4 regions of the Mesorhizobium sp. AR02 genome follow, and region 1 is predicted to be linked to each of the others. Evidence: riboswitches for the same ligand, from Rfam matches in the RefSeq annotation. Region 1 holds a riboswitch; each other region holds the start of a gene.

Region 1 (7,826 bases):
GAGAGCGGTTACCCGTGGGCCGATCGACTGGACCATAAAGCCCCGGTCATTCGGCTGCATTCTTCCGGAGTTTCTCGAAAACAAACAGCTTGCTTGAGCGCACGCCGTATTCGAGTGATCTCGCATTCGCCAGATGCGCCGCAATCGCGCTGGCCAGCATGCAGCCAGTCCCGCGCATCGACGCGGCAAGGCGGGGCATGTCGACGCGGATAGGTTCCTGATCGGAGCGCAACAGAATATCGGTTGATCGAGGTCCCGATGCATGGCCGCCCTTGATCAGCAGGGCCTGCGCTCCGGCGGCCAGCAATTCCTGGCCTTGCAACAGTGCGCCGTCCTCATCCACCGCCAGTTCCGAGCCAACCAGGAGCGCCAGCTCGATGAGATTGGGTGTGACAAGACGGCAAAGCGGCATCAGATTGCGCTTCATGACGGCGATGGCACCTGCTTCCAGCAGCGCCCGGCCTGAGGTCGAGGCGAGCACGGGGTCGAGGATTGCCGGCACCTGCGGATTTTCGCGCAGCACTGCGGCAACGGCATCGATGATCTCGGCCGTTGCCAGCATGCCGATCTTGATGGCCGCCACCTCGTTGGCCTGCAGCGCGGCGCGCATCTGATCGGCCACCAGACTGGGTTGCGAATGATGGATTTCCATGACGGCGTCGTGCGTCTGCACCGTTAGCGCGGTGACAGCTAGGCAGGTGCGCACGCCAATCGAAGAGATCGTCTCGATATCGCGCGCAATTCCGGCACCCCCGCTGGAGTCCGAGCCACCGACGACAAGCACATGCGGGTCTCGCCTCAGCGCCATCGGTCTGTCTTTTCGATCCATTCTCTCGTGCGCGCTTGGGGATCGGCATTCAATGTGATGTCGGTGACCACCGCCGCGCTGTCCGCACCGGCCGCAAAGGCGCCGTCGAGCCTGTCCGGGTTGAGGCCACCAATGGCGACCAGAGGAATCGGTGCTACCCGGCGCTTCCACTCGTTGATCCGTTCGACGCCTTGCGGGGCCCATTTCATCTTCTTCAGGATGGTCGGGTAGATGGGGCCGAGCGCGATGTAGTCGGGCTGGGCGGCCATCGCCGTTTCCAGTTCGATATGATCATGCGTGCTCAGTCCGAGCCTTAGGCCAGCTGCCCGAATCGCCAAGAGGTCGGCGGTTTGCAAATCCTCCTGGCCGAGATGGACGAAGTCGCAGCCTTCCTCGATTGCCAGGCGCCAATGGTCGTTGACTATGAGCTGGCAGTGGTGCTGGGCGCACAAGGCCTTTGCCTTGCGAATCTCTGCGCGCAACCCGGCCTCATCCAAGGTCTTGATGCGAAGCTGCACCAGCTTGACGCCAAGCGGCACCAGCCGTTCGATCCAGGCAGCGCTGTCGACGATCAGGTAGAAGGGATCGAGCTTCATGAAAAAACGGCCCTGCCAATTGTCGGCGTCGATGGCACGGCGACGTCGCGCGGTTCGAGCATTCCCGAGTTGAAAGCTTCATGGCCGGCCTCGACCGCCTTGCCGAACGCACGCGCCATGCCGACCGGATCGGCCGCCCTGGCGACCGCCGTGTTCAGCAGCACCGCGTCAAAGCCGAGTTCCATGACGGTGGCCGCATGCGACGGCCGTCCGAGCCCCGCATCCACAATCAGCGGGACGCCAGGGAAATGTCCGCGCATCGAGCGCAACGCCATGATGTTGACCGGCCCGAGGGCGGAACCGATCGGTGCGCACCATGGCATCAAGACTTTGCAGCCCGCCGCAAGCAGCCGCTCGGCGACAACAAGGTCGTCGGTGGTATAGGGGAAAACCGCAAAACCGTCCTCGCACAGGATGTGGGCGGCTTCGACCAAGCCGAACACGTCTGGTTGTAACGTGTCGTGGTTGCCGATCACTTCGAGCTTGATCCAGTTCGTACCGAAGACCTCACGCGCCATTTTTGCGGTCGTGACCGCTTCCTTGACGGAGTGACAGCCTGCAGTGTTGGGCAGGATTCTGAGATCCAGCGAGCGGATCAACGACCAGAATTTTTCGCCGGCCTTGCCGCCCGCCATCTCACGCCGCAACGAGACCGTCACTACCGACGTGCCCGACACTTTGACCACATCGGCAAGGATGGCCGGCGACGGATATTGAGCGGTGCCGAGAAGCAGGCGGGAGGCAAGCTTCGTTCCGAAAAGATCGAACAAGGTCTAGCCTCCCTGCATGGGCGAGAGGATTTCGATCCGGTCGCCGTCACTCAACTGGAATACTGCCCGGTTGGCTTTGTGCACGAGATCGTTGTTGACGGCCGTTGCCAGCCAATCGCCCTCATAGTCGAGCGCGGCAAGCAGCTCGGCCAGTGTGGTGGCGGCAACCTCATGCGCTTCGCCGTTGACCATCAGTTTCATGCGCAAGCTCCTTGGTTCCTTGATTGAAAACCAGGTCGGCCGCCTGGCGCGCCATGGCGGGGGCGAGAAGAAAACCATGGCGATAGAGCCCGTTGATCGCGACGGTGCTTCCACATTCCTCGACACGCGGCAGATTGTCGGGAAAGGCCGGACGGACGCCGGCGCCGGTCTCAATGATGCCAGCCTCACCGAAGGCCGGATGAAGAGCATAGGCCGCGCCCAAAAGCTCCATCATCGAACGCGCCGTGACCGGTCCTGTGGACTGGCTTTCGATCATCGTCGCGCCAACCATGAAACGGTGATCGGTACGCGGCACCACATAGAGCGGAAAGCGCGGATGCAGCAGCCGGACCGGGCGTGACAGCGAAATGTCCGGCGTGCGCAGGATCAGCATCTCGCCGCGCACGCCGCGCAGGCCGTCGTCTTCTGCCGCCATCCCCGTGCAGTCGATCCGGCGATCGAAACCGGAAATGTGCCGGGCATCGGCGCCGAAGCGGAATTCGACACCCATGGCAGCGAGCCTGTCATGAAGTGCCGCCATCGCGTGCCGCGGGTCGAGATGAGCCTCATCGGGGAAGAACAGTCCGCGCCTGAAGCGGCCGGCGAGGTCGGGTTCCAGGAGCGCAATCTCATCTTCATCGACACGCCGATGGCCGGACGTGCGGCTGGCGAACCGGTCAAGCTCGCCCGCCTCGCGCGGCGCGGCCACGACCAGTGTTCCGGCGCGTGTCACCTGACCCGGCAGCACCGCATCCCACCAGTCGGCAGCGTCGCATCCGAGATCCAGCACAGGCTGCTCGGCGCTTTCACGCTCGCACCATGGCGCCAGCATGCCGCCGGCGAACCACGATGCGTTGCCACAGATGCCATGCCGGGTCTCGGCGACTGTGACCGTCGCGCCGCGGGCGGCGAGCTCGAAGGCGGCGGTGAGGCCGGCGACGCCGGCCCCTTTGACCAACACCCTCATGACGGTTCCGGCGCCTCTGGCATGAGCGGTGCGTCGGTCTCGCCAGCTGGCATGTAGAGATCGCCGCCCTCGCGGTATTTCGCCGCCATCGCCGCCATGCCCTCTTTCTGTGCCTCGGCGCGGATGTCGTGAGAAATACGCATGGAACAGAATTTCGGTCCGCACATCGAGCAGAAGTGCGCCAGCTTGTGCGCCTCCTTGGGCAAGGTCTGGTCGTGGAAGGACCGCGCGGTTTCGGGGTCGAGAGACAGGTTGAACTGGTCCTCCCAGCGGAACTCGAAGCGCGCGCGGGAAAGGGCATCATCCCTGACTTTCGCGGCCGGATGGCCCTTCGCCAGGTCGGCGGCATGGGCGGCGATCTTGTAGGTGATCACGCCAATCTTGACGTCGTTGCGATCGGGAAGGCCGAGATGCTCCTTGGGCGTGACGTAGCAGAGCATGGCGGTGCCGAACCAGCCGATCATGGCCGCGCCGATGCCGGAGGTGATGTGGTCATAGCCCGGCGCGATGTCGGTCGTCAGCGGTCCAAGCGTGTAGAAGGGCGCCTCGCCGCAGACAGCGAGCTGCTTGTCCATGTTCTCCTTGATCTTGTGCATCGGCACGTGGCCGGGCCCCTCGATCATCACCTGGCAATCCTTGGCCCAGGCGATCTGCGTCAGCTCGCCGAGCGTTTCCAGCTCGGCGAATTGTGCTGCGTCATTGGCGTCGGCGATCGAGCCGGGACGAAGACCGTCGCCGAGCGAGAAGGACACGTCATAGGCGCGGCAGATGTCGCAGATCTCCGCGAAATGCTCGTAAAGGAAGCTTTCCCGGTGATGGTGCAGGCACCATTTGGCCATGATCGAGCCGCCGCGCGAGACGATGCCCGTGACCCGGTCGACGGTCAGCGGGATGTAGTGCAGCCGCACGCCGGCGTGGATGGTGAAATAGTCGACGCCCTGTTCGGCCTGTTCGATCAGCGTGTCGCGGTAGACCTCCCAGCTCAGATCCTCGGCGATGCCGCCGACCTTCTCGAGCGCCTGGTAAAGCGGCACTGTGCCGATCGGCACCGGCGCGTTGCGCACGATCCAGTCGCGGATGTTGTGGATGTTGCGGCCGGTCGAGAGGTCCATCACCGTATCGGCGCCCCAGCGGATCGCCCACACCATTTTTTCGACCTCTTCGGCCATCGAGGAGGTGACAGCGGAGTTGCCGATATTGGCATTGATCTTGACCAGGAAATTGCGGCCGATGATCATCGGTTCGCTCTCCGGGTGGTTAATGTTGGCGGGAATGATCGCCCGCCCTCGCGCCACCTCATCGCGCACGAATTCGGGCGTGACGAAATCGGGGAGCGCCGCGCCGAAGGCTTCGCCGTCGCGTTGCAGCTTGCCGCGGACGATCTCGCGGCCGAGGTTCTCACGGATGGCGACGAACTCCATTTCGGGTGTGACGATGCCGGCGCGCGCGTAGGCGAGCTGGGTCACTGCCTTGCCTGATCTGGCCCTGAGCGGCCGGTTGCGGACCGGAAATTCTGGCGTCAGCCGCTCGCCAGCCGCAAATCCATTGTCTTCCGGCCGGACGTGGCGGCCGTCATAGGCTTCGACATCGCCGCGTGCCGTAATCCATTCGTGGCGAAGCCGGGCAAGGCCCTTTTCGATGCTGGTTTCGACCGTCGGGTCGGTATAGGGGCCGGACGGATCGTAGACGGTGACGGGCGGCTCGCCGGCGGTCGGATGGACAGAGATTTCGCGCATCGGCACCTTGATGTGCGGATGGAGGACGCCGGACTTGTGGATCTTCCGTGAGGCGGGCAGCGGTCCCGTTGAGACGGCTGGGGTGAGGGCATTCATCTTGAGGCTCCTTTGCTCATGCATTGGAGACCCAGTTCTGTACCGGAAGGATGAGACGCTTTGGCCGCCCTGCTTGGAAAACAGGTCTTCGGGCGTGAACTCCCGCAAAGCGCTTGCACCGTCCCTACGCCAGTATGAACTGGATCAGGTTCAACGGGTCACTGCGCCGCGAAAGCCAGCAGTATCTCAGCCCCTTGCCGGGACCCCCCCTGGTGAATGCGCCGAATTGAACGGGCCGGCGCTATTTTGTCAAGCGCATTTGGCCCGCGGCGCTGATCGGTCGCCAATCAAGTCGTGCGGAAAGGCTGAAGCGTGGTGCGGCAGAAGAATCTGGTCAACCGCTCTCAAAACCACTAAGTCCGGCCAAACCAGCGAATTTATTAAAGAATTTCACCTCTCATTGAGATAGCACTCTTCGACAAGCGTCGACTGATTTGGACGTTGGAGCAACCGGTCTATACTCCAGTCCGATGAAACCGCTGTAACCTCGGGCGAGAAGCCAGTCCAACCGCTTCTTCAGATCGATACCACCAGTCCCTGGTTCGTTGCGCCCGGGATGATCGGCAATATGAATGTGGAAGACGCGATCAATATTGCCGCCGATAACAACTTCGGTTTCTTCGCCCATAACGGCAGAATGGTAGATGTCGTAAACGATCCCGATCTCTGGGCGCCCGGTTGCGGCAGCGATCTCCAGGGCTTCGACCGTCGAAGGCAGGAAGTATCCGGGGTGATCTATCAGTGTGTTGAGTGGTTCAAGACCAATACGAACGCCGCTTCCCTTCAGCATTTCGCCGGCAAGATTCAATGTTTCGACAAGCGCCTTCTTTTGATCATGTCGGGAGACATCAGAAAGCTCATCGCCCGCCTGGGCGATAAGCACTGGGGCGCCAAGCCTCCTTGCTGTGGCAATCGAACGTCTGAGACCTTCGAGAAAAATGCTCTGGTTTCGGATATCGGTCAGCGAAATCATAGGTTCAGCTACGATGCTGCTTAGTTCCATCTCGGTGGCCTGCAGCGCAAGATCGATACTGTCAAGATCCTTATCAGTCCACCTCCAGAATTCGACGGCCGCCAGGCCGCTTTGCCGTGCAAGCCATATACGATCTGCGAAATTTGCTGTTTCAGGGGCGTAAAGCCATTCTATGCAAGCGGAAAGTTTCATAGCTGGTTCACAGCTTCTTGGCCGCCACGGCTACTGTCGGCCAGTACCGCGCGACCCGCAAAGGCGACAAAGACCATAGTCGTCGCCAGCATGGCAAAGGCAACGCGCAAATCCAGGAAATGTGCGACCAACCCGATAAAAGCCGGTCCGAGCATGTGGCCGCCATAAGCCAGCGTGGTGACGGTGGCGACTGCAAGGTTTGCCGGCATTGACGTCTGCACTCCGGCAGCTTTGAACATGAGCGGGATGATGTTTGCGGCGCCGAAGCCAACAAGCATGAACCCGCACAATGCAAACAGTTGCGAAGGGAGCGCCAAAACCACCACGAAGCCAATTGCCGAGATCAGTCCGCCCCCTAAGAGCACGCGACGACCTCCCACCGCATCGACAAGTCGGTCGCCGATAAGCCGTCCTCCCGTAATCGCCACGGCAAAAGCGGCGTAACCAGATCCCGCCGCATAAGGCTCGGCGCCGCGATATTGCAACAGGAACACGCCGCTCCAGTCGAGCACCGCTCCCTCTGCCATGAACACTAGCGCGGAGAAAAGTCCAATAAACAGAACCAGTGGCCTTGGGACAACAAACAGCGGAGTGGTTTTGCCCCCATCGTTGGCGAGGGGGATGAAGCCCATTGCCCGCGAGGACACGGCGACAAACATCAGAATTCCTAAGGCCAAGCATGCTTGGAGCGGGCTAGCTCCCAGTTTGAGCAATGCGCTTAGCCCGCCCGCTCCGATAGTTCCCCCAATGCTGTAACAGGCATGAAAGCCGGACATCAGGGAAAGCCCCATCCGCTTCTGGACAATGACGGCCTGGACATTCATTGCCACATCGATGGCCCCGATCGCGGCGCCGAATACCGCAAGGGCAACCGCCATCCCGAGAACGCTCATGCCTGCGGCCAGGATCGGCAGGACCGCAGCCGCCACAAGCGTTCCGCAAATTATGATCAGACGGTATCCGAAGCGTGCCGTTAGAAGACCAGTCAAGGGCATTCCGACCAGCGAGCCGCCGCCAAGGAACAGCAAAAGGATGCCAAGCTGTCCGTCATCAATGCCCAGCCGGGATTTGGCGAACGGGACCAATGGCGCCCAAGCCGCGACGAGTGCCCCTGTGCTGAGAAAGGCAACATAAGTAGCCCACCGCTCTCGCGCGCCTACTCGTTTCGATCGATCAAGGTAAGCATCCGCATTCAAGATGTTAACTCACTGAAATATCTTGGGTTGTTTGCGTCGCGCCGAGCTCGGCATCGTTGAGCATTTCCAGCGCAGCTTCGTGGAGTGACCGATTGGCTGACGCCAGTATTCTGCCGCCCCGCTCAGCGCGACCGCCGTCGAAGCGTGTAACAATGCCGCCGGCCGATTCAATGATTGGAATGAGCGGCACGATGTCATACGGCTGCATTGATGGTTCGACGCACAAATCGATCTGGCCGGCAGCCAGCATCGCAAATGCGTAGCACTCCCCTCCGTATCGGGTGAATTTGG
Region 2 (7,826 bases), 3.0 Mb from region 1:
GTTTTTCTAGCGGTGGCTGCGCCGCTGGCCGTTCAGCTCTACCGCATCGACTTCCTGCCGCTGACCTATTTTGCCGACCGCGACGCGTGGGTGACCGAACACCGGGCGCGCCTTTACTACATCGGTGTCCAACTGGCCGGGCTCTCCGGCTTCCTATTGGTGCTGGCGATATCAGGGCTGCTGCGGCGCTCGCCCGCTCCCGAAGCACCTGTCGAACGCGGCATTCTGGTCTATCTCGTGTGGATGGGGCTCGGGCCGGCGATCCTGATCATGGTGGCCTCGTTGTTCACCGGCACCGGCGAAGCCTGGGGCGCGCCGATGTACAATCTTGTCGGCGTCGTCGTGCTTGCCTTGCTCGGTCATCGGCTCGGCGCCGTCGAGATGCGAAGGCTGGCGATCTGTGCCTTCATCTGCATCGTTACCATGTCAGGCGCCTATGCGGCTATCCGCTGGACAGACTGCAATGTGTGGGGGCGCATGGGCCCCGTCTGCTGGCCGGCGCGGCCTATCTCGGACGAGGCCGAGGCGGTCTGGCACGCGGCGGCGCCTGGCCGGCTCGACATTGTCGGCGGCGATACCCAATTGGCGATGCTGGCGGGCCTCAATGCCTATGACATGCCGTCGATCTTCACCGACCTCGATATGCGGTTCGCGCCCTGGATCACCAGGCAGCGGTTGCGTGACCATGGCATGCTGATGGTTTGGTCGGGCCATGGCGTGCCGCCGCAGCTGCGGGCATGGCTGGGCAACCTCCCGGTCAAGACCGTTCTTTTCAACTGGTCGCGCAAGGCGCCGCCTGTGCCAATCAGCTTTGCCGCCATTCCGCCCGGCACCCGGTATCTGCCGCTTGCCGCCGACAGCCGGACCCGGCATCCGCGCAACTGAAGCGGTTCGATCCCTTAGCCGCGTCGTGATATCTTTCGCGTATGGCCGCGTTTACACGCGACTGGACGAAGCGGACGACAATGCCCATTTATTGGGAAATCCAATTTTGTCTGCGCAATTCCGGACGGGAAACCGCTCCATAGCTGGAATTGCCTTTTGAGGAGACGTGACATGGCGACTTCGACCGAACGCGCAGTGCTTGCCGGTGGCTGTTTCTGGGGCATGCAGGATCTGATACGGCGCTATCCCGGCGTCATCTCCACCCGTGTCGGCTATAGCGGCGGCGACGTACCCAACGCCACCTACCGCAACCACGGCACCCATGCCGAAGCCATCGAGATCAATTTCGATCCGGCCGTGATCAGCTATCGCACTCTGCTGGAGCGCTTTTTCCAGATCCACGATCCGACGACGCGCAACCGCCAGGGCAACGATGTCGGGATGAGCTACCGTTCGGCGATCTACTATACCAGCGACGAGCAAAGGCGCGTCGCCGAAGACACCATCGCCGATGTCGATGCCTCCGGCCTGTGGCCCGGCAAGGTCGTCACCGAGGTTGCGCCGGCCGGTGCCTTCTGGGAAGCCGAGCCCGAGCATCAGGATTATCTGGAGAAATATCCCAACGGCTATACCTGCCATTTCGTCAGGCCGGGCTGGAAACTGCCGGTTCGCGAGAAGGCCGTCTCATAAGGTTTGCGGATCATTTTCGAGAAGCAAGGCGGCATAATTCCTGTGACTGCGTGAATACCAACTGTCAGCCGCCGCCTGGCGATTGACAGTTGATGGCGTTGCTGGCCAACTGCACATGCTGATTTGCTTCAGGAGATACGCATGAAGAAAATCTATGAGAAGCCACTTCTGGTGAAAGGCGGACGGCTTTCCGATGTCACCGCCACGGTGCCGTCTTCAATTGTCAAGGCTCCCTGACCGACGGACTTACTTTGCAAACCCTGTCAGGCCCGCCCGATGAGGCTGGCTTGCCGTCTGAACGCCCCCCGATGGGGATCGGCTTGATGTGCGCCTTGAACGGCCGGCGCTTTTGAGCCCGCAGACCGGGTCGGGCCGGCTTTCCGCCGTGTTCGTGCTCGACATCACCCATTACACCGGGCCGCTGCTGTCAGGATGGCTTGAAGCAGGCCATCTCATCCACGCGATTGTCGTGCCGGCGTTCCGTCAACGCGAGAAACATTTCAGCACCGGCAATTTTCGCCGAAGACTGAGACGCAGATTGCTGCTCAAACGCTATATCGGCAACACGCCGGCAAGGCTGATCGAATTTGGCCGGCCCTATGATTGGGGCACACTCGGCAGCCAGTTGTCGGAGGGCAAAGCCGATGTGTTGATCTGCTTTGCGTTTCCGGCCCTTATTCCACCGGACTTGCTCGGTGCTTTCCCGAAAGGCGGGCTCAATCTTCATCCAGCGTTGTTGCCCAACTATCGGGGCCCGCACCCTATCCATCGCCTGGCCGTGGACGGCCAGCACGCCGTTCATGGTGGTGTGACGCTGCACAAGATGTCCGCCAGTTTCGATGATGGCGACATTCTCGGGCAGGTGTCGTTTTCGGAGGCGGACTGGGTATCGCTGCGGGCCTTGATCGACAGCGTCGCGAGCGCGATGCGCACGCTGGTGAGCGAGGCGGCGCCCGCCTACTGCAAAGGCGGCCTTTCGGGGATGCGGCAGCCGGCCGGTGATTTCGTCTGGGCGCGGCTTGAGCCGGCCCACACAATGATCTCGTCGGCCATGTCAATCAAGCATGTTGCCCTGATGTGGCATGTGCTGGGCACTCTTCCAGGCATCTATCTGGATGTCGCTGGGTGCAAGGTCAGGCTGGGGTTCCAGATCAGGCGGCTGGGTCCGCCGACCGGACAAGTGCCAGTCAGACGATGGGGGAGCGTGGAGTTCGATCTTGCCGATGGCAGGGTCCGGTATCTCACCTATAGCCGCCTGCTCAAACGGCTCGTGAAAGTGCACGCCACGTTTGCGCGCTCTCCAGTTAGAAAGTCGTCCCCTGAAATGCGGCTTTTCGGCAAGGTGGAAGATGGGCAGATTTGAGAGCTGGCGCAGTGCGCTGAAAAAACGGCTTCCCCTTCGGTTCGAATGATGCTTTAACGCGCCCATCCACAGGGGTGCTCCGTACGGTCGGGGCTGAGACGGGGGCGGCAAGCCCACAGACCCTAGAAGCTGATCTGGGTAATACCAGCGGAGCGAGGCGGGCGATGTTTTCAGGCGCACAGATTTCCCTATATCCCATGGCCGACGATTTCGTCGGCGTCATCCTGGGCGCGCTTGGCGCGCTCGATCCCTACCGGGACAGGCTGAGGATCGAGACCGACGACATCTCGACCTTGCTGGTCGGGCCACCCGAAGTGTTGTTCCCGGCGCTGCGCGACCTGTTCGTGGCGGCGGCGCAGAGCGGCAAGCATTGCGTGCTGTCGGCGGCCATTTCGCGCGGCTGCCCGGGCGAGCCGGACGATCCGATCTGCCGCTCCGACGCGTTTGGCGGACCTGTCGGGCCGCTCGGCCCACGCAAGGAAGCCGCCATCACCGCAGTACGCAATGCTGCTGCCACCGGCCAGCCGGCGGCGGCGCAATTCTCGCTCTACGTGATGGGCACCGGCAACCATATGGACGAGATCTATGGCTGCATCGATTTCCTGAAACAGTCCGGCGTCTACGATCGCTCCAAGAACTTCTGCACCAAACTGCGCGGCGATACCGGCGCGATCTTTTCGGCGCTGAACGAAGCCTTCTGCCGCTTCGGCCCGGGCGCCGGCCACGTAACCCTTGACGTCACGGTTTCCGCCAACAGCCCCACCGCTGTCTGAACAGAACGCGTTTTCCATACGCGGCCGTCAAGGTTGTCCTCTCGTGGTCTCATCGTCATCCAGCCGCCCGCGCCAGCTCGCGGGCCTCTTCGCCAAGGCGGCACCGGCCGTGTTGTCGGTTGGGCTACTGCTCGCGGCCTGGGAACTCTACGCAAATCATTCCGGCATCAAGCCGACGGTTCTGCCGGCGCCCTCACGCGTTTTCGAGCAGGCGATGCTCAATCGTGAGGCGCTGATCGACAACGCCATCCCCACCATCCGCGCCACGCTGATCGGCTTTGCCTGCTCGCTCGGTGCCGCCTTCGCGCTGTCGATGCTGGTCGACTTTTTCCAGCCGTTGCGACGTGCGCTGTTTCCCGTCTTCATCGTCAGCCAGACCTTGCCGCTGGTGGCGATCGCGCCGCTGGTGGTGCTGTGGTTCGGCTTCGGGCTGGCCCCCAAGATCATGCTGGTGGCACTGGTCACCTTCTTCCCGATGCTGGTGGCTCTGGTGCAGGGCTACGAGGCGACCGAGGCCGAGATCGGCCAGATGCTGCGCGCCATGGGGGCAGGGCGCTGGCGCGTCTTCGTGCTGGCGCGGCTGCCTTCGGCACTGCCCTATTTCTTCGCCGGTCTGCGGATCTCCATCACCTATGCCGTGGTCGGCGCCATCTTCGCCGAATATGCCGGCGCGGCCAAAGGGTTGGGCATCTACATGCTCAACGCCAAGAACAATTTCCGCTCCGATCTGGTGCTGGCCGCCGTCGGTGTCAGTGCCGCACTCACTCTCGTCCTGTTCGGGCTGACGGTGCTCTTGCAGCGCCTCGCCATGCCCTGGGAGCGGGCCGACCGGCAGCTGGCAGGGAAGGCGGCGCGGCAATGAGCCGGCTCGAGTTGCGGCATGTGCGCAAGGCGTTTGGCGGGCTCGACGTGCTCGCCGACATTTCGCTCAGCGTCAGCGCAGGCGAATTCGTCTCGATCCTCGGACCTTCGGGCGCCGGCAAGTCGACGCTGTTCCAGCTTTTGACGGGGGCGGAGCACGGCGAAGGCAAGATGTTCTTCGACGGCGTGCCGCTCGACGATCATGGCAGGCATTTTGCGTTCATGCCGCAACGCGACGCACTGATGCCGTGGCGGCGCATCCTCGACAACGCGACGCTCGGGCTCGAGGTGCAAGGCGTCAGGCGCAAGGCGGCGCGGGCGCGCGTCGCGCCGCTGTTTGCCGAGTTCGGGCTTGCCGGTTTCGAGCGGCATTTTCCGGCCCAGCTTTCAGGCGGTATGCGCCAGCGCGCGGCGCTTTTGCGCACGGTGGTGCAGGAGCGCGACATGCTTTTGCTCGACGAGCCGTTCGGCGCGCTCGACGCGCTGACCCGCGCGGCCATGCAGCGCTGGCTCGAACAGATGTGGCGGTATCATCGCTGGACGGCGCTGCTGATCACGCATGATGTGCGCGAGGCCGTGTTCCTGTCCGACCGCATCTACGTTCTGTCGGCGCGCCCGGCCCGTGTCTTGCGGGAAATCAGGGTGCCGTTGCCGCGCCCGCGCGATCCGACCGGCGCTGCCGCGCAGCAGGCCAGCGCACTCGAGGCCGAGATCCTCGACATCTTGCTCAACCCTCAACCATCCAAAGGACATGACCATGACTGACTTGACGCGCCGGCAGGCCTTGCTGCTCACCCTTGCCAGCGGCCTTCCGCTGGTTGTCGGATCGAGCCGCTCCTTCGCAGCAACGCAAAAAGTCACCGTCGCGCTGGACTGGACGGTCAATACCAACCACATCGGGCTGTTCGTCGCGCGCGACAAGGGGTTTTATCGCGAGGCCGGCCTCGAGGTCGACATTCTGCCCTACAGCGATACCGGCGCTGGCACGCTGGTCGCCAACCGCGTCGCCGATTTCGGCATCAACGGCACCATCAGCCTGTTCACCCAGAAGACCGCCGGTGCCGATTTGAAGGCCGTCTATGCCGTGGTGCAGTCCGAAACCGGCCGCGTGGTCTTCAACGCGGCGCGCAGCGAGATCAAAAGCCCGAGGGACCTTGACGGCCTGACCTATGGCGGTTTCGGCAGCGCCTGGGAAAACGCGCTGATCTCGACCATCATCCGCCACGACGGCGGCAAGGGCAATTTCGAAACAGTGACGCTCGGCACCTCCGCCTATGAAGCGCTGGCCAACGGCTCGGTCGACTTCACGCTCGAGGTTGCGACCTGGGAGGGCATCGAGGCCGAACTCAAAGGCGTCAAGCAGCGCAGCTTCGTCTATGCCGACTACGGCGTGCCCGACGAGCACACGACGCTGATCTCGTCGAGCGAAGCCTATCTCCAGGCAAACCCGGCACTGGCGTCGGCCTTCGTCCAGGCAACGCGGCGCGGCTATCAGTTCACCGTCGATCATCCCAGGGAAGCCGCCGCGCTGTTGATCGCCGCCAACAAGGATGCCTTGACCAATCCGGCATTGATCGAGGCGTCGCTGAAAGCGCTGATCGACGGGCACTATCTGCGCGCGGAAAACGGCGCCATCGGCACGATGGATCCGGCCAAGATGGACGCGATCGGCGACTATCTCTTCACCGCCGGCATTTTGCGCGATGCCGACGGCGAAGTCCTGACGCAACGCCCTGATTTCTCGAGGTATTTCGCAAATCTGAACTTGGGATGAGGCTGGATGCGCATGGGCCGGTGGTAGACGGTGCGCTAGATTGAGTCGGCATCCGGGGCGCGTCCTGCCCCGCATGCTTTCCGAGCCGTTACCCCGTTTGGTGCCGATCCGATCTTGCCGGTTAACGGCCCGGCAATGGTTGCATGCAATGGTCCCTTGAGGGATCATCGGGGTGCTTGCCTTGCTCACGTCAAAAAGTGAAGCGTTTTCGCATAACAATGAGGGCGGATTTTTCTCCGCCGCGCGAAGGCGCGACACGCTGGTCGACCTGCGTGAAGGCTTCTTTCGCGCCTGTGCGCTGGCCTGCGCGGGGCTGTTCGTCTATCGCGGCGTCTATCAGGTCGTGGAGGATCCGACCCGGCTCAACGTCGCGCTGGTGGCGATTTCCGAGATACTCACTTTCACTTGGCTGCTTCTGTCGCGGCGTCCGGTGACGCGTGACTGGAATCCGCTTACGGTCATCGTCTCCGTGACCGCCAGTTTCGGGGTTGCGTTGATCAGCCTCCAGCCTGGCATGGTGCTTGTTCCTGTCTATGTCGCCGCGCCGCTGCAGTTCGTTGCGCTGTTGTTTGTCATCTGGGGCAAGATATCGCTGGGCCGTTCCTTCGCCATCCTGCCCGCCAATCGCGGCGTGATGACAGGCGGGGCCTACCGGCTTGTGCGGCATCCGATCTATGCCGGCTACCTTGCCGGCCATGTGCTCTATCTGCTCTCGGCCTTTTCCTTCCACAACCTCGCGGTCTATGCGGTCATCACCTATCTGCAGCTGTATCGTATCCTGCGCGAGGAAGCCCTGCTGGCCGCTGAGCCGGAGTATCGCGCTTACGTGGAACGTGTGCGCTACAGGCTGTTCTACCGCATATTCTGAGGGCGGGACTGTCTCCAGGTTGCTGATAGGCACGGCGATGGGTGTTTGATGGCCATCGCGATCTGGCGGCCTTTGACGGCCGCTGATGTCCGATCTTCACGCCGTGAATCAAGCGGAGATGTCTGTCAGCAATGACGGGCGTAGAGATTTCTTGGGAAATCGTTTTTAGTTCTCGATGAGCGACTATATCTATAATGTACGCTATCGGTATGAAATATTTTTTACATGTGTAATATATTTTTATTACTCTTATATTCTCTGCGTTTCAACAATAAATACCATCGTCTTCATAAGTATGCTCTGAGCTGAAACTGCGTCTCACCTGTCACGTAGCTGGATTCGCAATCGGCTGTACGCCGACTGCCTTAGCGCAACGACAACAGGAGAGTGTTATGGCTTTTACCATCAAAACAGTCGCCAGTGTGTTGGCAGGTAGTGCAATAGTCCTCGTTCTTTCCATGCCGGCAAGCGCAGCTGGGCTCGGCGTCGGTGCCTCGGTGGGTGGCAGCGGCGGCATCAATGCCGGTGTCGGCGCTTCGGTCGGCGGTAGCGGAGGCGTCAACGCTGGCGTCGGCGCTTCTGTCGGTGGTAGCGGTGGCATCAATGCCGGAG
Region 3 (7,826 bases), on a different replicon from region 1:
CAAACCATGAATGCCCTCGTCATCTGCTCCGGCGGATTGGACTCAGTTTCGCTCGCTCACAAGGTGGCGACCGAGCAGAAACTCATTGGCCTGCTTTCGTTCGATTACGGCCAGAGGCACAAAAAAGAACTCGGCTTTGCCTCTATCTGCGCGAAGCGGCTGGGTGTTCCTCACCAGATCGTCGATATCCGCGATGTCGGCCGGAACCTGAGTGGCTCGGCGCTGACCGATGATGCGGACGTACCCGACGGGCACTATGCCGAAGACTCCATGAGGATCACGGTGGTGCCGAATAGGAACGCCATCATGCTGGCCATCGCCTTCGGGGTTGCCGCCGCGCAGAAGGCGGATGCGGTGGCCACTGCCGTCCACGGCGGCGATCATTTCATCTATCCCGATTGCCGGCCCGCTTTTATCGACGCCTTTCAGACGATGCAAAACCATGCGCTCGCAGGCTATGCCGATATCCGCCTTTACGCTCCCTATGTGAATATGTCGAAGGCCGACATCGTCAGCGAGGGGGCTAAGTACGCCACACCGTTCGAGGCGACGTGGTCCTGCTACAAGGGCGGCGCACGTCATTGCGGCCGCTGCGGGACATGCGTCGAACGGCGCGAAGCATTCGATCTGGCCCGCATCACCGACGCGACAGATTATGAGGACGCCGACTTCTGGCTCCACGCTATCCAGACAAGGAGCGCGTGATGTTCCGCATTACCAAGGAGTTCCACTTCTCGGCCTCGCATCAGCTCACCTCCCTGCCACCAGACCATCAGTGCGCGCGTCTACACGGCCACAACTACATTGTCGTCGTGGAACTTTCAGGGGGCGAGCTGGACGAACATGGCTTTGTGCGCGACTACCAAGACCTGTCGGCGCTCAAGCACTACATCGATGGGACGTTCGACCATCGCCATCTTAACGACGTTCTGGGGCATGACCGTGTCACGGCGGAATGTCTGGCCAGACACTTCCACGACTGGTGCAAGTTGCGGCTACCACAAACCTCCGCCGTGCGGGTGAGCGAGACGCCGAAAACCTGGGCGGAATACCGGCCATGACGTGCGCGTTGCATCCCGGAATCCGCGTCAGCGAGATTTTTGGGCCGACCATTCAGGGCGAAGGGATACTGATCGGCTTGCCGACGGTGTTCGTAAGAACGGGTGGGTGCGATTATCGCTGTTCGTGGTGCGACAGCCTGCATGCAGTGGACAGTCGCTTCCGCCATGATTGGGAGATGATGTCTGCCGACGCGGTCTGGCAAAAGGTCATCGCGCTTTCCGGCGGTCAGCCGGTGATGGTGTCGCTGTCGGGCGGCAATCCGGCCATCCAGCCGCTTGGACCGCTGATCGACCGCGGGCATGGTGAGGGCTACCGCTTTGCGTTGGAAACCCAAGGCTCGGTGCCTAAGGAATGGTTCACGGATCTCGACGTGCTGGTGCTCAGCCCCAAGCCGCCCTCAAGCGAAATGACGACGGATTGGGCCGCGTTCGACGCCTGCGTCGAGGCGGCGCTGGACAAGCCACAGATGGCGCTCAAGCTCGTCGTCTTCGACGATGATGACTATGCCTACGCCAAGGACGCCGCGGCGCGCTACCCGCAATTACCCGTCTATCTGCAGCCCGGCAACCACACGCCGCCGCGTCCCGGTAACGAAGACGCGTCCATCGACATGGCCGGTGTGATGAAACGCATGGAATGGCTGGTCGAAAAGGTAACCCGTGACAGGTGGTTCGAGGCGCGTGTACTGCCCCAGCTTCATGTTCTGCTGTGGGGAAACAAACGGGGCGTCTAGCCCAGGCGGAAGGATTGCCGACGACGAGCAGACAGACATCTATAGCAATCTCACCCAATTGGGTGAGATTGTAGCTGATCACCGCCGCGGGCCGAAGGCGCTTGACAAAGTAGCGCTGGCCCGTTCAATTCGGCGCATTCACCAGGGGAGTCCCGGCAAGGGGCTGAGATACTGCTGGCTTTCGCGGCGCAGTGACCCGTTGAACCTGATCCAGTTCATACTGGCGTAGGGACGGTGCAAGCGCTTTGCGGGAGTTTACGCCCGAGGTCCTGTTTCGGCAGGGCGACAGAAGCGTCTTTTCATCCTTCCGGCACAGAACTGGGTCTCCAATGCATGAGCAAAGGAGCATCAAGATGAATGCCCTCACCCCCACCGTGTCGACGGGACCACTGCCCGCCTCACGGAAAATCCACAAGCCCGGCGTCCTCCATCCGCAGATCAGGGTGCCGATGCGCGAAATCTCTGTCCATCCGACCGCCGGCGAGCCGCCCGTCACCGTCTACGATCCGTCCGGCCCCTATACCGACCCGACGGTCGAAACCAGCATCGAAAAGGGCCTTGCCCGGCTTCGCCACGAATGGATTACGGCACGCGGCGATGTCGAAGCCTATGACGGCCGCCACGTCCGGCCGGAAGACAATGGATTTGCGGCTGGCGAGCGGCTGACGCCAGAATTTCCGGTCCGCAACCGGCCGCTCAGGGCCAGATCAGGCAAGGCAGTGACCCAGCTCGCCTACGCGCGCGCCGGCATCGTCACACCCGAAATGGAGTTCGTCGCCATCCGTGAGAACCTCGGCCGCGAGATCGTCCGCGGCAAGCTGCAACGCGACGGCGAAGCCTTCGGCGCGGCGCTCCCCGATTTCGTCACGCCCGAATTCGTGCGCGATGAGGTGGCGCGAGGGCGGGCGATCATTCCCGCCAACATTAACCACCCGGAGAGCGAACCGATGATCATCGGCCGCAATTTCCTGGTCAAGATCAATGCCAATATCGGCAACTCCGCTGTCACCTCCTCGATGGCCGAAGAGGTCGAAAAAATGGTGTGGGCGATCCGCTGGGGCGCCGATACGGTGATGGACCTCTCGACCGGCCGCAACATCCACAACATCCGCGACTGGATCGTGCGCAACGCGCCGGTGCCGATCGGCACAGTGCCGCTTTACCAGGCGCTCGAGAAGGTCGGCGGCATCGCCGAGGATCTGAGCTGGGAGGTCTACCGCGACACGCTGATCGAACAGGCCGAACAGGGCGTCGACTATTTCACCATCCACGCCGGCGTGCGGCTGCACTACATCCCGCTGACCGTCGACCGGGTCACGGGCATCGTCTCGCGCGGCGGCTCGATCATGGCCAAATGGTGCCTGCACCATCACCGGGAAAGCTTCCTTTACGAGCATTTCGCGGAGATCTGCGACATCTGCCGCGCCTATGACGTGTCCTTCTCGCTCGGCGACGGTCTTCGTCCCGGCTCGATCGCCGACGCCAATGACGCAGCACAATTCGCCGAGCTGGAAACGCTCGGCGAGCTGACGCAGATCGCCTGGGCGAAGGATTGCCAGGTAATGATCGAAGGCCCCGGCCACGTGCCGATGCACAAGATCAAGGAGAACATGGAAAAGCAGCTCGCCGTCTGCGGCGAGGCGCCCTTCTACACGCTTGGACCGCTGACGACCGACATCGCGCCGGGCTATGACCACATCACCTCCGGCATCGGCGCGGCCATGATCGGCTGGTTCGGCACCGCCATGCTCTGCTACGTCACGCCCAAGGAGCATCTCGGCCTTCCCGATCGCAACGACGTCAAGATTGGCGTGATCACCTACAAGATCGCCGCCCATGCCGCCGACCTGGCGAAGGGCCATCCGGCCGCGAAAGTCAGGGATGATGCCCTTTCCCGCGCGCGCTTCGAGTTCCGCTGGGAGGACCAGTTCAACCTGTCTCTCGACCCCGAAACCGCGCGGTCCTTCCACGACCAGACCTTGCCCAAGGAGGCGCACAAGCTGGCGCACTTCTGCTCGATGTGCGGACCGAAATTCTGTTCCATGCGTATTTCTCACGACATCCGCGCCGAGGCACAGAAAGAGGGCATGGCGGCGATGGCGGCGAAATACCGCGAGGGCGGCGATCTCTACATGCCAGCTGGCGAGACCGACGCACCGCTCATGCCAGAGGCGCCGGTAACCGTCATGAGGGTGTTGGTCAAAGGGGCCGGCGTCGCCGGCCTCACCGCCGCCTTCGAGCTCGCCGCCCGCGGCGCGACGGTCACAGTCGCCGAGACCCGGCATGGCATCTGTGGCAACGCATCGTGGTTCGCCGGCGGCATGCTGGCGCCATGGTGCGAGCGTGAAAGCGCCGAGCAGCCTGTGCTGGATCTCGGATGCGACGCTGCCGACTGGTGGGATGCGGTGCTGCCGGGTCAGGTGACACGCGCCGGAACACTGGTCGTGGCCGCGCCGCGCGAGGCGGGCGAGCTTGACCGGTTCGCCAGCCGCACGTCCGGCCATCGGCGTGTCGATGAAGATGAGATTGCGCTCCTGGAACCCGACCTCGCCGGCCGCTTCAGGCGCGGACTGTTCTTCCCCGATGAGGCTCATCTCGACCCGCGGCACGCGATGGCGGCACTTCATGACAGGCTCGCTGCCATGGGTGTCGAATTCCGCTTCGGCGCCGATGCCCGGCACATTTCCGGTTTCGATCGCCGGATCGACTGCACGGGGATGGCGGCAGAAGACGACGGCCTGCGCGGCGTGCGCGGCGAGATGCTGATCCTGCGCACGCCGGACATTTCGCTGTCACGCCCGGTCCGGCTGCTGCATCCGCGCTTTCCGCTCTATGTGGTGCCGCGTACCGATCACCGTTTCATGGTTGGCGCGACGATGATCGAAAGCCAGTCCACAGGACCGGTCACGGCGCGTTCGATGATGGAGCTTTTGGGCGCGGCCTATGCTCTTCATCCGGCCTTCGGTGAGGCTGGCATCATTGAGACCGGCGCCGGCGTCCGTCCGGCCTTTCCCGACAATCTGCCGCGTGTCGAGGAATGTGGAAGCACCGTCGCGATCAACGGGCTCTATCGCCATGGTTTTCTTCTCGCCCCCGCCATGGCGCGCCAGGCGGCCGACCTGGTTTTCAATCAAGGAACCAAGGAGCTTGCGCATGAAACTGATGGTCAACGGCGAAGCGCATGAGGTTGCCGCCACCACGCTGGCGGAGCTGCTTGCCGCGCTAGACTATGAGGGCGATTGGCTGGCAACGGCCGTCAACAGCGACCTGGTGCACAAAGCCAACCGGGCGGAGTTCCAGTTGAGCGACGGCGACCAGATCGAAATCCTCTCGCCCATGCAAGGCGGTTAGACCATGTTCGAGCTTTATGGGACCGAGCTTGCGTCACGCCTGTTTCTCGGCACCGCTCAATATCCGTCGCCGGCCATCCTTGCCGATGCAGTCAAGGCGTCGGGCACGTCGGTGGTGACCGTCTCGTTGCGCCGTGAAATGGCAGGCGGCAGGGCCGGCGAACAATTCTGGTCATTGATCCGCTCGCTCGGCGTAAAAATCCTGCCCAACACCGCTGGCTGCCATTCTGTCAAGGAAGCGGTCACGACCGCGAAAATGGCGCGTGAGGTCTTCGGTACGACCTGGATCAAGCTCGAAGTGATCGGCAACCACGACACGCTACAACCGGACGTGTTCGGCCTGGTCGAAGCCGCCCGCCTCCTGTGCGAGGACGGTTTTGATGTATTCCCCTATACCACCGATGACCTTGTCGTCGCCGAGCGGCTGCTGGAGGCGGGCTGCAAGGTCTTGATGCCGTGGTGCGCGCCGATCGGTTCCGCGCTCGGGCCGGTCAACATCATGGCGCTGCGCTCGATGCGCGGACACTTCCCGGATGTCCCACTGATTGTGGACGCGGGGCTCGGACGGCCGTCGCATGCGGCCACCGTCATGGAACTCGGCTTTGACGCCGTGCTCCTGAACACGGCGGTTGCCAAGGCGGCTGATCCGGTCGGCATGGCGCGCGCGTTCAGCAAGGCGGTCGAGGCCGGTCGTGAAGCTTTCAGTTCGGGAATGCTCGAACCGCGCGACGTCGCCGTGCCATCGACGCCGACAATCGGCAAGGCGGTGTTTTCATGACGCTCGATCCTTTCTACCTGATCGTCGACAGCGCTGCCTGGGTCGAGCGGCTGGTGCCGCTCGGAGTCAAGCTGATGCAGCTTCGCATCAAGACCATGGATGAAGCCGGGTTGCGCGCGCAGATCCGCAAGGCGAAGGCTTCATGCGCCAAGCACCACTGCCAGCTGATCATCAATGATTACTGGCGGCTGGCGATCGAGGAAGGCTGCGACTTCGTTCATCTCGGCCAGGAGGATCTCCAGACCGCCGACCGCTTGGCAATACGGGCAGCCGACGTGAGGCTCGGACTGAGCTCACATGATGATATCGAACTGGAAACGGCGATGGCCGCCGAGCCCGACTATATCGCGCTCGGCCCCGTCTACCCGACCACCCTGAAGAAGATGAAATGGGCGCCGCAAGGGGTCGAACGGATCAGCGAGTGGAAGCGCCGGGTCACGTCGATTCCTCTGGTCGCCATAGGCGGCCTCAACCCTGACCGGCTCAACGGTGTCTTCGCGGCTGGCGCCGACAGCGCCGCGGTGGTCACCGACATCACGCTGAACGACGACCCTGAGGCGCGCACGCGGGAATGGATCGAAAAGACAGGCCAATGGCGCTGAGGCGTGAGCCTCACGTGCTTGTTGTAGGTGGATCGGATTCCAGCGGCGGTGCTGGAATTGCGCGCGACATCGAGACGATCTCCTCCATAGGCGTGCGCACCTGCCTTGCCGTCACCGCGCTGACTGTGCAGACGCACCAAGCCGTCACGGCGATCCATCCTTTGCAACTCGGTCTGGTAGCCGATCAGATGCGGGCGGCGCTGCAGGCCAACAAGGTGGCGGCCATCAAGATTGGCATGCTCGCAACGGCCGAGATCATCGTGGCCGTTGCCACAGTGCTGCGTGAAAATCCGCACGTGCCGGTAATACTGGACCCGGTGCTGGCGTCGACATCAGGCCGGACGCTTCTGGAAGCCGGCGCCATCGCCGTCATGAAGCAGGATCTGATGCCACTTTGCTGTATTGTTACACCCAATCTCATCGAGTTGGCGCTCCTTGTTGGCTCGGAACTGGCGGTGGATGAGGACGGCGCAGTGTTGCAAGGCCAGGAATTGCTGAACGCTGCAGCGCAGGCCCTGCTGATCAAGGGCGGCCACGCATCGGGACATCGATCAACCGATGTTCTGTTGCGCTTCGATCAAGAACCAATCCGCTTCGACACACCGCGCCTGATCTCATCGATGCGCGGGACGGGTTGCATGCTTGCCAGCGCGATTGCGGCGCATCTGGCCAATGCGAGATCGCTTCAAGATAGCGTGCGCGAAGGCAAGCTGTTCGTGTTCGAGAAGCTCCGGAAACATGCAGCCGAAAACAGCGAATGACCGTTTTGCGGCGGTTTGCCGACCACCACATGGGAGCGTCTGACGAGCGATCTCCCTTCTCCAAAGAAAGCGAGTTCGAGGGGCCTCTGAAGGAGCGGAAGAACTCGCGTTTCCTTTTTTCACGGTCCGCTGAAAAGTCTTCAGCCTAAACATGACTATTGTGGTTCGCCTGTCGTATTTCCGAACGCCATTGCACGGTAGAGTGACTGAACCTCATCACTTGCGTTGCACGGAAGGCCAGGAGGCCATCGTACAAGCTGAGGCACCACAAGACGGCGCAGACCGTCACGCTCTTCAAAGAAGAATATTCTCCAGGGGATCGTCATCATTGATCCGGCTGTCGGGAGGCTCGGGCAGCTGAAAGAGGGCGATGGCTATGATATGGTCAGGGACGGGCTGGCATCGTTTGCGTCAGACACCTGCGCGGATCGCCTCCCAAAAATGGCAGGCCGGTCCCGGCATCGAGACGCCGTCGCGAGATTTTCGAGGGGGCGGTGGCTTCGCTGTCAATTGTCCGCAGGGCGAAATCCGGAGCAAATG
Region 4 (7,826 bases), 2.2 Mb from region 1:
CAGCACGCGCGCCAGGATCAGCCGCGCCCGTTCGCCGCCGGACAGCTCGCGCACCGGGGTGCGCGCCTGCTCCGGCTTGAACAGGAAATCCTTCATATAGGAGACGACATGGCGCTGCTCGCCATTGATGACGAGGTTTTCGCCACGCCCGTCGGTGAGATACTGCGCCAGGGTCTCTTGCGGGTCGACCGCCTCGCGCTTCTGGTCGAGCGTGGCGATCTCCAGATTGGTGCCGAGCCTGATCGAACCGGCATCCGGTGCCAATTCGCCGGTCAGCATCTTCAAAAGCGTGGTCTTGCCGGCGCCGTTCGGGCCGACGAGGCCGACGCGGTCACCGCGCTGGATGCGGGTCGAGAAGCCTTTGACCACGGTGAGGTCGCCAAAGCTCTTCTCGATGTTCTTCGCTTCGATCACCAGCTTGCCGGATTCGGCGGCGTCGCTCGCCACCATGGTCGCAGTCCCTTCGGCGCCGCGATGGCCGCGGAAACGCTGGCGCATGGTCTGCAACTCGCCCAACCGGCGCATGTTGCGTTTGCGCCGTGCCGTCACGCCGTAGCGCAGCCAGTGCTCTTCACGCACGATCTGGCGGCCGAGCTTGTGCTGCTCGCGCTCTTCCTCTTCGAGAACCAGGTCGCGCCATTCCTCGAAATGGCCAAAACCCTTGTCCAGGCGGCGGGTCTGGCCACGATCGAGCCAGACGGTGGCGCGCGACACGCGCTCGAGAAAGCGGCGGTCGTGCGAGATGACGATGAGCGCCGAGGAGGTGCGGACGAGCTCCTCCTCCAGCCATTCGATGACAGATAGGTCAAGATGGTTAGTCGGCTCATCGAGCAGCAGGATGTCCGGCTCCGGCGCCATGACGCGGGCAAGCGCTGCACGCCTCGCCTCGCCGCCGGACAGATCGTTAGGCCGCTCTTCGCCCGACAAGCCGAGATGCTCCATCAGATAGCTGGCGCGGTAGGGATCGTCGGCGGGCCCGAGCCCGGCCTCGACATAGGCGCGCACGGTGGCAAAGCCCTCCATGTCGGGCATCTGCGGCAGATAGCGGACAGTCGCCGAGGGCTGGCGGAAGACCTCGCCATCCTGCGGTTCGATCAGGCCGGCGGCGATCTTGAGCAGCGTCGACTTGCCGGAGCCATTGCGGCCGACCAGCGCGATCTTGTCGCCGGCCGAAGCGGTCAAGGCTGCGCCATCGAGCAGCGGCGTGCCGCCAAAGGTCAGTTTTATCCCGTCGAGATTGAGAAGGGGCGGGGCCATGTCAGCTTTCAGGTAGTGGATACGGATGCGCGAGCAGCAGTGCGCGGCCGTGGCCGAGCGCGATTTCGAGGCGGCCCCCGGTCTTGTCGAACTTGACCTCGTTGGAGATGGTCAGGGACGAGCCGAAGGCCACCTCGACCTGGTTCAGCGGCCATTTGGCGCCAGAAACGGTCAGGCCGGCAAGTTCGGAAAAGCCGAGGATCGAAAACAGCGTGCCGTCGGCATAGTCGAAGTCGGCCTTTTCGTGCAGCAAGGGGACACCTTCCTGGGCGCCGCTGGTCAGCAGCACCTTGGTCCCGGCCTCGGCCAGCCGCAGGGCGAGTGCCAGATGCAGGAAAGCGTGGTCGGCGCGCTTGCCGCCGAAGGCGCCCGCTAGCACAAGGCGGGTCGCGCCGCGCTCGAGGGCTGCGGCGATCGCCAGTTCGCCGTCGGTCTTGTCCTTCTCAGCCGGAAAGGTCTGGCGGGGCACCGAAGCAAGGTCGTCAGGAAGATTGGCCGGCACCGAATCGAAATCACCCACCCACAGTTCAGGCACAAGGCCGAGCAGCCGCGCATGGCCGATGCCGGCGTCGGCGGCGATGACGCGCGAGCCTTCGACCTGGCGGTCGAGCCGGGGCGTGCGGATGAGATCGCCGCCAAGCAGGATGGTGAATGTGCTCATATCTGGTGGCCTGTACCAGCCCGGCAGCGGAAACGGAAGGCCGGCAAACTGCCACTTGCGCGGTTCGTCGGCCGGGCCTATGTGTCGAAACGCTCTAACGGGGTGCCGGCTGCGATCTTCGCGGACCGGCTGAGAGGCAATCTCGCCAACCCGCTGAACCTGATCCGGTTTGTACCGGCGGAGGGATTAGACGTTTCGGACAGTCCGACGCCTCAATTCCTTTTAATTCGAACGAAGGAGGCGCCGATGCGCACGCTTTTATACGCTCTTGTCTCAGCCATGATTGTGGCGCTGTCCGGGCCGGCCTTGGCCAAGGACAAGCTCACCGTCTACACCTATGAGAGCTTCACCGCCGACTGGGGTCCAGGCCCGGTGGTGAAGAAGGAATTCGAGGCCGAATGCGGCTGCGATGTCGAGTTCGTCTCGGTCGCCGATGGCGTCGCCCTGCTCAACCGCGTCAAGCTCGAAGGGGCGTCGACCAAGGCCGATATCGTGCTCGGCCTCGACACCAATCTTACCGCCGATGCCAAGGCCTCGAGCCTGTTTGCCCCCCATGGCGCGGTGAGCGATATCAACGTGCCGGGCGGCTGGACCGACGACACGTTTGTTCCCTTTGACTACGGCTATTTCGCCGTCGTCTATGACACGGAAAAGCTGAAGACGCCGCCCAAAAGCCTGAAGGAGCTGGTCGAGGGTAGCGCCGACGACAAGATCGTCATCCAGGATCCACGCACCTCGACGCCAGGCCTCGGCCTGCTGTTGTGGGTGAAGTCGGTCTATGGTGACAAGGCGCCGGAAGCCTGGGCCAAGCTCAAGGCGAAGGTGCTGACCGTGACGCCGGGCTGGAGCGAGGCCTATGGCCTGTTCACCAAGGGCGAGGCGCCGATGGTGCTGTCCTACACGACGTCGCCGGCCTATCACATGGTTGCAGAGAACACCGAGCGCTACCAGGCGGCTTCCTTTGAAGAGGGCGAATATCTGCAGATCGAGGTCGCGGGAATCACCACCACGGGGGCCAAGAACCCGCTGGCGGAAAAGTTCATGGCCTTCATGACCGGACCGAAATTCCAGGACGCCATCCCGGAGACCAACTGGATGTTCCCGGCAGGCAAGACCGACAAGCCGCTCAACCCGGCCTTCGACAAACTGGTCAAACCGACAAAGACCTTGCTGTTCAGCCCCGAGGAGGTTGCCGCCAATCGCAAGGCCTGGGTCGATGAATGGCTGGCGGTGATGAGCAAATGAGCGCGCTTCTCACCCTCCCCCTTGTGGGGAGGGTCGATCCGCGAAGCGGAGCGGGGTGGGGGCTGCGACGCTGAGCACTGCCTCACCCCCACCCCGGCTCGCGGACACCGCTTCGCGGCATCCGCGTTCCGACCCTCCCCGCAAGGGGGAGGGTGGAAGGCGCGCGTCTGACCCCCGCGTCACCGCCGGCATTGTCGCGCTTGCCGCGATCACCCTGTTGATCGGCGGCGCGTTTGCCGGGCTGCTTGTCGAAGGCGCCCATGATTTCTCAGGCGCCTGGGCGGCCTTCGATCCCTACCTGCTGCGTGTCGTCCGCTTCACACTCTGGCAAGCCGCACTCTCGACCCTGCTCTCGGTCATCCCTGCTCTGTTCGTGGCGCGTGCCCTGTCGCGGCATCCGCGCTTCTTCGGCCGCGCCTTCATCCTGCAGCTCTTTGCCGTGCCTTTGGCGCTGCCGGCGATCGTCGCGGCGCTTGGCATCCTGGCGCTCTACGGCCGCGCCGGCTATTTCGCCGGCCTGTTCAGCGCGGTTGGCGGTCAGGGCTGGCCAGGCATTTACGGCCTGTCCGGCATTCTGGTCGCCCATGTCTTCTTCAACCTGTCGCTCAGCGTCCGGCTGTTCCTCGAGGCGCTGCAGACCATCCCCGCGGACCAATGGCGGCTGGCGAGCCAACTCGGCATGGGGGCGCGGCCGGCGTTCCGGCTGATCGAATGGCCGACGCTGCGCGCCGCTCTGCCCGGTGTCGCCGGCCTTGTCTTCATGCTCTGCATCACCTCGTTCACCATCGTGCTGACGCTTGGCGGCGGACCGGCCGCGACGACGCTGGAGGTCGGCATCTACCAGGCGCTGCGATTCGATTTCGATCCGGCGCGGGCGGTGACGCTGACGTTACTGCAGATCGCCTTGACCTTTCTGGTGGTGCTGGCGCTGACGCGGCTTGGCGTCAATGTCGTTGGCGACGCCAATCTGCCGGTGGCGCAGCGCCGCTATCTGTCAGTCGTTGGCACCGAAACCCTGTTCAACGCCATGCTCATCACTCTGGCGGTGCTGTTCGTTGTCGGACCAATGGCGGCCACGGTGATGGCCGGGTTGGGGGCCGATCTCGGCCGGCTCGCCGGCGAGACCACGGTCCGGCAGGCGATACTGACCAGTGCGATGCTCGCCTTCCTGTCGGCGCTGCTTTCGGTGATGCTGTCACTGGCATTGACCATGGCGCGGCGGGCGCTGGCACTGAGCCGCGGCACCAGTCCAAAGACGCTGCTCGAACATGCCGCCGATACCGGCGCCGGTTTTGTCCTGGTCGTGCCACCGATCGTCATCGGCGCCGGCTGGTTCCTGCTGCTGCGCCATGGCGTCGACGTCTTCGCCATCGCCCCGGTCATGGTCGTCACCGTCAATGCGGTCATGGCCATGCCTTTCGCGCTGCGCGCCGTGCGTCCCGCCTATGATGCGGCGAGCGAGCGTCATGAACGGCTATGCGCGCAGCTGGGTATCTCCGGCTGGGCCAGGCTGCGGCTGATCGACTGGCCGTCATTGCGGCGTCCGCTCGCCACCGCCTTTGCTTTCGCCATGGCATTGTCGCTGGGCGATCTCGGCGTCATCGCGCTGTTCGGCAGTGATTCCGTGCAGACCTTGCCCTACCTTCTGCTGGCGCGCATGGGCAGCTACCGCACCGAGGACGCCGCCGGCCTCGCACTCCTGCTTGGCCTGGTCTGCCTCGCCTTGGTGCTGGCAGCGGACTGGCTGGGAAGGGAAAAGGTCCGCAATGTCTGACGGGGCGACGGGCAGGAAAGGCGTTCCGGTGCGGCTGGACAAGGTCTTGTTCAGCTATGGCGAGGTATCGCTTGCCTTCGATGTCGAGTTCACTGCCGCAAAAATCACCGCCATCATGGGGCCGAGCGGCTCGGGCAAGTCGACGCTGCTCAACCTTGTTGCCGGCTTCGAGACGCCACAGTCCGGCCGCGTGCTGATCGGCGAGGCCGATGTCGGCGCCGCGCCGCCGGCCGCGCGGCCGGTGTCGATGGTGTTCCAGGAGAACAACCTTTTCGCCCATCTTTCCGTCGAGCAGAATGTCGGGCTTGGCCGCTCGCCATCGCTGCGACTGACCGAGACCGATCGAATCGCCATCGCCGAGGCGCTTGCGCGCACCGGCCTTGCCGGCAAGGAAAAACGCCTGCCGCGCGAACTGTCCGGCGGCGAGCGTCAGCGCGTTGCCCTGGCGCGCGTGCTGGTGCGCGATCGCCCGGTGCTTCTGCTCGACGAGCCCTTTGCTTCGCTCGGGCCTGCGTTGCGCGACGACATGCTCGACCTGGTTGCCGGCCTCCATGCCGAGCGCGGCATGACGGTGCTGTTCGTCACGCACCAGCCGGAGGATGCCCGCCGTATCGGCCAGAATGTGGTGTTCCTGGACAATGGCGCCGTCGCTGCCACCGGCACGGCGGACGATTTCTTTGCCGGGGCTGGTCCGGAGGCTTTCCGACGCTATGTTGGCACAAGCATCCAGACGACTGGATCACGAGATATTGCCCGGAAGCGGACATAATTTACGCCCAAACCGGTCCGAGGCGATATGGCGCTTGCTTGCCATGACTGGAGTAGTGTGGCTAGGTCCGCTGAATACCGGTCCGGCACACGCCGTGATTTGCCTACAGCATCCGCCGTCCGCCCTGAGGGACGTGCGACGGATGCTGTAGCAGTTTGAAGTAGCGCGTGACACTCTTCGAAGATCGCCCCCGATCGTCGTCGTCATGCGCCGGGACCCGAAAGGAAGCCGTTCTGGCGATCGGCGTTAACAGGCTAAGAATGAATCCGCTGGCGCGCTTTCTGGCGCTGGCCGGCTTTGCCGTGGCCTTGGCAAGCTGCCAGATGTTCACGCCCCCGGCAGTCCAGGAATCCGGTTTCCAGCCTTCCGACAAGCCGATCACGGTCGACAATGTCGGCGCCAACAACAAGCTTGCGGAGTTGGCCAAGGCGCAGCATCCGCGCATCCTGGCCACCTATGGCGGCGAATATTCCGATCCCAAGCTCGAGCGAATGGTGGCCAAGGTCGTCGGCAATCTGACTGTGGTGTCGGCGAACCCGACCCAGACCTACCGCATCACCATCCTCAATTCGCCCAACGTCAACGCCTTCGCGCTGCCGGGCGGCTATCTCTACATCACGCGCGGCCTGCTGGCGCTGGCCAATGATTCGTCCGAACTTGCCGCCGTCATCGCGCATGAGATGGGCCACGTCACCGCCAATCACGGCCTGCAGCGCCAGCAGTTGGAGGCCGAGGAAGGCCTGGCGACCAAGGTGGTCTCTGATGTGCTGGGCGACAGCCCGACCGCCAAGGCGGCTCTGATCCGCGGCAAGCTTCGGCTGGCGCAGTTTTCGCGCAACCAGGAGTTGGAGGCAGACGCCATCGGCATCAAGTCGATTGGCGAAGCCGGCTACGACCCTTACGCCGCCGGACGCTTCCTGCAGTCGATGTCGGCCTACACCGATTTCCGTTCGATCAGCGGCGCCACCGACGCCAGCCTCGACTTCCTGGCGACGCACCCCAACACGCCGCAGCGCATCGATCTGGCGCAGCGCCATGCTCGCCAGTTCGGCGCGCCCGGCGTCGGCACGCGCGACCGCGATTCCTTCCTCGCCGGCATTGACGGCCTGCTCTATGGCGACACGCCGGAGGAAGGTTATGTGCGCGGCGAGACCTTCCTGCATCCGGGCCTCGGCGTGTCGTTCACGGTGCCGGACGGTTTCATCATCGACAATTCGGCGGCAGCGGTGACGGCGACCGGGCCGGGCGACATAGCGATCCGTTTCGACGGCGTTTCGATCGACAAGAACCGCCCCTTGACCGACTACATCAGAAGCGGCTGGGTGGCCGGTCTCGATGACAGCACTGTCAAGCAGGAAACCATCAACGGCAATGAGGCCGCGACCGCGCATGCCGGTGCCGAAGGCTGGCAGTTCGACATCGCGGTGATCCGTGCCGGCGGCCAGGTCTACCGGCTGTTGACCGCGGCACCGTCAGCCAGCACCTCGCTGGAGACGGTGGCGCGCTCGGTCAGCGGGTCGTTCCGTATCCTGAGCCCCGCAGAAAAGGCGGCTTTGAAGCCGCTGCATATTCGCGTCCTCACCGTGCAGCCGGGCCAGACCATGGGCTCGCTCGCCGCACAGATGGTCGGCGTCGATCGCAAGCTCGACCTGTTCCGGGTGCTGAACGCGCTGTCGCCGGGTGCCGCGGTTTCGGCCGGCGATAAGGTCAAGATCGTTACGGATAAATAAGAGCCCGTCGCAAACTCACTCTGCTGGACGCCTGACGCGGTTTTCTGCGCTTCCGGTGCTCATGGACTTCATGTCCACTCCGCTCCGGTTCTCGAAAACCACGCCATTCGCCTCAGCGGAACGAGTTTTCAACGCACTCTTATCCTGTGCTTTGAGTGGTCAGGCGGCTGTCGCCAGAAATTCCGGATTCTGCTTTACCAGTGCGACCTTGAGCTTTTCCATGGCGCGGGCCTCGATCTGGCGGACGCGTTCCTTGGAAATGCCGAGCGTCTCGCCGAGCGCTTCAAGCGTGGCGCCCTCGTCGTTCAGCCGGCGTTCTTCGATGATCCTGAGTTCACGCGCGTTGAGCGCGCCAAGCGCCTCGCGCAGCCAAAGCGAGCGGCGCGCGAC

What was found. Region 1 has a riboswitch for thiamine pyrophosphate ahead of thiC (phosphomethylpyrimidine synthase ThiC). Riboswitches for the same ligand answer to the same signal wherever they lie in the genome.
Region 2: linked by a shared signal. The riboswitch ahead of DBIPINDM_RS30925 (Ykof family thiamine-binding protein) and the one ahead of thiC (phosphomethylpyrimidine synthase ThiC) in region 1 are both predicted to bind thiamine pyrophosphate.
Region 3: linked by a shared signal. The riboswitch ahead of thiC (phosphomethylpyrimidine synthase ThiC) and the one ahead of thiC (phosphomethylpyrimidine synthase ThiC) in region 1 are both predicted to bind thiamine pyrophosphate.
Region 4: linked by a shared signal. The riboswitch ahead of thiB (thiamine ABC transporter substrate binding subunit) and the one ahead of thiC (phosphomethylpyrimidine synthase ThiC) in region 1 are both predicted to bind thiamine pyrophosphate.

Annotation. Positions count from the first base shown of each region.
Region 1 covers NZ_CP080531.1:1,074,983-1,082,808, reverse strand. The annotation lists gene DBIPINDM_RS09690 (hydroxymethylpyrimidine/phosphomethylpyrimidine kinase) at 47-808, opposite strand; gene DBIPINDM_RS09685 (thiamine phosphate synthase) at 799-1,404, opposite strand; gene DBIPINDM_RS09680 (thiazole synthase) at 1,401-2,174, opposite strand; gene thiS (sulfur carrier protein ThiS) at 2,178-2,375, opposite strand; gene thiO (glycine oxidase ThiO) at 2,344-3,342, opposite strand; gene thiC (phosphomethylpyrimidine synthase ThiC) at 3,339-5,174, opposite strand; TPP riboswitch at 5,279-5,394, opposite strand; gene DBIPINDM_RS09660 (TIM barrel protein) at 5,572-6,339, opposite strand; gene DBIPINDM_RS09655 (MFS transporter) at 6,336-7,424, opposite strand; gene hisN (histidinol-phosphatase) at 7,540-7,826, opposite strand, start outside.
Region 2 covers NZ_CP080531.1:5,512,513-5,520,338, forward strand. The annotation lists gene DBIPINDM_RS30910 (glycosyltransferase family 39 protein) at 1-885, shown strand, start outside; gene msrA (peptide-methionine (S)-S-oxide reductase MsrA) at 1,057-1,575, shown strand; gene DBIPINDM_RS30920 (formyltransferase family protein) at 1,961-2,938, shown strand; TPP riboswitch at 2,999-3,112, shown strand; gene DBIPINDM_RS30925 (Ykof family thiamine-binding protein) at 3,103-3,711, shown strand; gene DBIPINDM_RS30930 (ABC transporter permease) at 3,755-4,573, shown strand; gene DBIPINDM_RS30935 (ABC transporter ATP-binding protein) at 4,570-5,337, shown strand; gene DBIPINDM_RS30940 (ABC transporter substrate-binding protein) at 5,330-6,346, shown strand; gene DBIPINDM_RS30945 (methyltransferase family protein) at 6,519-7,214, shown strand; gene DBIPINDM_RS30950 (hypothetical protein) at 7,607-7,826, shown strand, end outside.
Region 3 covers NZ_CP080530.1:669,353-677,178, reverse strand. The annotation lists gene queC (7-cyano-7-deazaguanine synthase QueC) at 7-705, shown strand; gene queD (6-carboxytetrahydropterin synthase QueD) at 705-1,061, shown strand; gene queE (7-carboxy-7-deazaguanine synthase QueE) at 1,058-1,795, shown strand; TPP riboswitch at 1,929-2,045, shown strand; partial or broken gene thiC (phosphomethylpyrimidine synthase ThiC) at 2,149-3,954, shown strand; gene thiO (glycine oxidase ThiO) at 3,928-4,980, shown strand; gene thiS (sulfur carrier protein ThiS) at 4,949-5,146, shown strand; gene DBIPINDM_RS03065 (thiazole synthase) at 5,150-5,923, shown strand; gene DBIPINDM_RS03060 (thiamine phosphate synthase) at 5,920-6,525, shown strand; gene DBIPINDM_RS03055 (hydroxymethylpyrimidine/phosphomethylpyrimidine kinase) at 6,516-7,286, shown strand.
Region 4 covers NZ_CP080531.1:3,308,938-3,316,763, forward strand. The annotation lists gene DBIPINDM_RS20135 (ABC-F family ATP-binding cassette domain-containing protein) at 1-1,257, opposite strand, end outside; gene DBIPINDM_RS20140 (thiamine diphosphokinase) at 1,259-1,918, opposite strand; TPP riboswitch at 2,007-2,121, shown strand; gene thiB (thiamine ABC transporter substrate binding subunit) at 2,165-3,163, shown strand; gene thiP (thiamine/thiamine pyrophosphate ABC transporter permease) at 3,354-4,937, shown strand; gene thiQ (thiamine ABC transporter ATP-binding protein) at 4,930-5,706, shown strand; gene DBIPINDM_RS20160 (M48 family metalloprotease) at 5,967-7,436, shown strand; gene DBIPINDM_RS20165 (RNA polymerase factor sigma-32) at 7,596-7,826, opposite strand, start outside.